2 regions of the Lysinibacillus sp. COL-1 genome follow, and region 2 is predicted to be linked to the other one. Evidence: predicted binding sites of a transcription regulator. Region 2 holds the regulator's gene; the other holds the start of a gene.
The links. The regulator CtsR, encoded in region 2, represses protease genes until heat stress. The targets are predictions, from matches to a motif close to ATGGTCAATAAAGGTCAAACA.

Region 1 (2,475 bases), on a different contig from region 2:
CGTTTTTGTGAAAGGTGAAAATGGATTTCCATTGCAGGCTACTTGCTTTCCTGTGGGCGAGCGCCGAGCAGCTTCCTCCGCTACCGCTCCGTTTAGAGGCTCGCCTGTCTCGCTATCCCACGGGAGTCAAGTAGCCTTCCACCCCAATCCATAAAAATGTTTCTTTTTAGAAAGGTTTTCAAATAAAGTGAAGGTATTCACTACGCTTTATGGAGAAGTGTTGTCATCCATCACTTCTCCGCATTGAAAATAAGAGCCTATCCTCTTTCTAATAATATAAATAAAGGGCTATTTTGTTCAGGAAAAGACACTTTTGCAGAATGGTTGATGGGAGTGGAGCCAGCGTCACTCCTAGGGGATTAGCGTCCTAGAGGAGCCCCTGGAGCGAATGCAGTGAGTGAAGCGCGCCCCCTGGAAAGGACGCTGGCGGAACGGAAATCAACCCCTCGCCTTTCAAAATGGCTGTTTCTGCCGTTGACATCACCTTTTCTCAACAACACGAAAGGCATCACAAAGCGAGTCTGTGATGCCTTCTCATTTTTATTTATTATCGCTACGGTGCATAATGTGATCGATTAAACCATATTCTTTAGCACGTTCAGCAGTCATGAAATTATCACGATCTGTGTCTCTAGCAATGACTTCAAGTGGTTGGCCTGTGCGTTCAGATAAAATGCCATTTAATTTTTCACGTAAGAATAAAATACGTTTAGCAGCAATTTCAATTTCTGTCGCTTGACCTTGTGCGCCACCTAGTGGTTGGTGAATCATTACTTCTGCATTTGGTAATGCAAAACGTTTACCAGGCTCACCAGCAGCTAGTAAGAAAGCACCCATTGATGCAGCCATACCAATACAAATTGTTTGAACTTGTGGTTTAATGATTTGCATTGTGTCATAAATAGCCATACCAGCCGTAATTGATCCACCTGGTGAATTAATGTAAAGAGAGATATCTTTATCTGGATCTTCCGCTTGTAGGAAAAGAAGTTGTGCAACAATGGAGTTAGCCACATTGTCATCAATAGCGCTTCCTAAAAGAATAATACGGTCTTTAAGTAGACGTGAATAAATGTCATATGCACGTTCACCGCGACTTGTTTGTTCAATAACTGTAGGAATTAAATTCATGTTAAATCCTCCTTAAAAAACTAAATTCGAATACCTTTGCTGAAAATTTCCATTGTTATTTCAGCTGTATCCTTATCATACACATTATAGTCAGGGAAGGTCAAATATTAACCCTGCTAAAGTGAAATAAAAAAAATAAAATGTTTTTGCATTCTATGGTTGAATTATATGTGATAGGCTTGTATAATAATTGAGGTTATAAGTTTAAAGTACAGTACACTATTTTGCAGGTATGCTTCAAAAAATGAGGGTTATCTACATCATGCTTTTCGTAAGCCTAGAGTGAGTACTTTTTTTTTGTGCCTTTGCCCTCGTGGTGTAATGGATAACACGTAAGATTCCGGTTCTTGCACTGGGGGTTCGATTCCCTCCGAGGGCGCCATTTTACTGAATATAGATAGACTTGTTATAGCTCATCTCCTAATAAGTAGTTTAGCAGCCTGCTTAGCGGAGATCGAGAGGGAGATATAGGTGCAATACTGTCCTAGTTGGCATTATTCCCCTATTTATTCCTTTCAAACCTTCAAAAAAGCAATAACTCCAAATTATTTTTTAGTGGACATACTGTACGTGAAGACTAGAAATAGTCGAAAAAAAGAATCCTATCTGAGGGGATTCTTTTTTTTTGCCTAAATTTATCGAAATTTGGTGTGGATTGTAGTGTATATATATTAATTTTAGATTAGATTTCTTGTTATTTATACATGTTTCTTCTAATTATATAAGTTTATTATAAATTAATATGAAAAAATATTTAGTTTTATGCGAAAAGTTGTTGTCTAAATACTATAATATTAATATAATTGACCTAATAGTCTAACATTTCCGAATTGTGAAAAATAATACGCATTTCGGAAAATTATCGAAATAGGGGGAAATACAATGAAGAAAACAGGTTGGATGCTACTGATGATGGTTGCAGCATTAACATTAGCACTTGCAGGATGTGGTACAAAGGATGGTGCATCTTCAGGAAGCTCATCTTCAGAAGATGGTAAGAAAATATATAAAGTTGGTACAGAGGCAACTTTCGCACCATTTGAATCTGTTGACGATTCAGGGAAAATTGTGGGGATTGATGTCGATGTTTTAAAAGCTATTGCTGATGAAATGGACTTTGAAGTTGACTGGAATAACATTGGTTGGGAGCCAGTTTTCCAAACAATTAAAAACGGTGAAACAGATATTGGTGCTTCAGGAATCACAATTACTGAAGAGCGTAAAGAATCATTTGATTTTACAGAGCCTTATTATGAGTCTCAATTATTGATTGTTGTAAAAGAAGATTCAAAAATTAAATCTCTAGCTGAACTAAAAGATAAAAAGGTATCAGTACAAATTAAT
Region 2 (2,475 bases):
GTGAAACTATTACGGGTATAGTTCCGTAAATAGTAGTACATAAAACATAGACAAAGTACAAAGAAAGGGTTGATATATATGGAGACTAAATGGTCTAAAGTAATCATACACGCAAGTGCATTTTTTGCGCCATGGTTAGTACCTATTATTTTCTTCTTAATTAGTTCGGATGAGGAAGTGAAGGCGATTTCTATTCAAGCATTGCTCTTCCAAATTGTTATGGGTATTTTAATCGCTATCTCAGTTGTTTTAAGTTTTGTTCTTATTGGGTTACCGTTTTTAATCATTTTCGGCATCATGTTATTTGTTGTACCAATTATCGGTATCGTAAAAGCATTGTCTGATGAGCCTTGGCGTTATCCAATTGTTGGTCGTTGGGTATAATTTTCATAGACGCAAGTATATGCTAGTTGCATATGCTTGCGTTTTTTCTATGACTAATAAGGGTACATTAGGTATATGAGCAAATTATAACCCGCGCAGTTTTAACTGAAAAAGTGCTGTTTTTCGTACTAAAATAGGCATTTTAAGACTTTTCACTTTTCTATGGGCGAAATCATTGCAATTTTTTTGAAGCGTTTTGTATAATATACTAAAAGAAAGTCAAAGATAGTCAAAGTCAGTGAAGCAAGCGAGGTGTATTCCTAAAATGCGTAATATATCAGACATCATAGAAGGTTACTTAAAGCAAGTACTTGAATTAGGTGGAGAAGGGCATATTGAAATTAAACGGAGTGAGATTGCTGATAAATTTCAATGTGTGCCATCACAAATAAATTATGTAATTAATACAAGATTTACTGCCGAGCGAGGTTACCTTGTTGAGAGCAAACGTGGTGGTGGTGGGTACATACGAATTTTACGTGTCCGCGCGCATTCACAGATTGATTTAATCGACGATGTTCTCAGACAAATAGAAGGTGGAGCATCTCAAACGATGGCAGAAGATTTAGTATATCGGCTCATCGATGAGCAGGTAATTTCAAAACGAGAAGCGAAATTAATGTTAGCAGCAATTGATCGCTCCACAATCGATTTACATCTCCCTTTAAGAGATACTATTCGAGCAAAGATCTTGCGAGCAATGCTGACAACAATCAAATATGAACAGCAAAAATAGTGAGGTGATGGAAATGATATGCGAACATTGTAAACAACGTAATGCGACAGTTACAGTAACACAAGTTCAAAATGGGCAAAAGGTGGAGCACCATTATTGTGACGTCTGCGCCTCACAGTTCCATCCATTTCATGCAGAGTTTAAACAAGAGCCAGTGTCTATTCAACAGCTATTGTCGAACTGGTTCGGCTCGCCTACATGGCAAAAGGTGGGGGAAAAACAACAAGTTCAACCACAACAGCAAACATGCCCACAATGTGGATTTTCGTATAAACAATTTTTAAAAGAAGGTAAATTTGGATGCCCGAGCTGTTATGACACCTTTAGTGAGCATTTGCCTAAGCTCTTTAATCGCATACAGGCAGGCCCTCAACACATTGGTAAAATGCCTGGTGCTCGTAGTAATGTGTATGTCATTAAAAAGCAAATAGAGGATATCCGCAAGCGTATGAAGGCCGCTGTAGCAGAAGAACAATTTGAGGAGGCGGCGAAGCTCCGTGACGAAGTTAAAGAGCTAGAGAAGCATCTACAATTTGAAGGTGGTGATGTGTCATGATGATTGATTCATTTTTAGAGCGTGCGACCCCAACGTGGATGCATATCAAGGATGATTATTCAGATATTGTCATTAGTACACGTATTCGCCTTGCTCGAAATTTAGATGGCTATCGATTTCCATTAGCTTTCTCAGAGAATGAGGCACTGCAGGTGGAACAGGCAGTTACACATGCACTAAGTGATAGCCCAACGCTTCAAAATGATTATGCTTATTTTGCTATTAAGGATTTAACGCCTCTACAGCGTCAAATTCTTGTAGAAAAGCATTTGATTAGTCCACAGCTAGCTAAAAAAGAGCAAGTAGGCTCCATACTTCTTTCTGAAGATGAATCCGTTAGCATTATGGTGAATGAAGAGGATCATTTACGCATTCAATGTATGACAGCAAGCTTTCAACTTCAAAGTGCCTATGAACAAGCAAATAAAATTGATCGTATCCTAGAGAAAGTATTACCGTATGCCTTTCGAGATACTTTTGGCTATTTAACAAGTTGTCCGACGAATATTGGCACGGGTCTTCGCGCATCGGTCATGATGCATCTACCCGCACTGACATTAACCGGGCAAATGAATCAAATTATTAATGCCATGACCCGCTTAGGAATGACTGTAAGAGGTATATATGGGGAAGGCAGCGAAAATTTAGGAAATGTTTATCAAGTGTCGAATCAAATTACACTTGGGAAGACAGAAGAAGACATTTTAGCAGACATACAAAGTGTCGCTGAAAAGATTATCCAAAAAGAGCGACACGCAAGAGGGAAGTTGATGGAAAAGGCAGAACTTGCTCTAGAAGA

Region 1: clpP (ATP-dependent Clp endopeptidase proteolytic subunit ClpP) is a predicted target of CtsR. The motif match lies at 1,218-1,238, and genes of this name have one in related genera.

Annotation. Positions count from the first base shown of each region.
Region 1 is NZ_JCAWSJ010000003.1:666,280-668,754, forward strand. Features, by position in the region: gene clpP (ATP-dependent Clp endopeptidase proteolytic subunit ClpP) at 541-1,131, opposite strand; tRNA gene AC6BKE_RS07680 (tRNA-Arg) at 1,439-1,513, shown strand; gene AC6BKE_RS07685 (basic amino acid ABC transporter substrate-binding protein) at 2,014-2,475, shown strand, end outside.
Region 2 is NZ_JCAWSJ010000002.1:236,417-238,891, reverse strand. Features, by position in the region: gene AC6BKE_RS01715 (DUF4870 domain-containing protein) at 79-384, shown strand; gene AC6BKE_RS01710 (CtsR family transcriptional regulator) at 650-1,120, shown strand; gene AC6BKE_RS01705 (UvrB/UvrC motif-containing protein) at 1,134-1,676, shown strand; gene mcsB (protein-arginine kinase McsB) at 1,673-2,475, shown strand, end outside.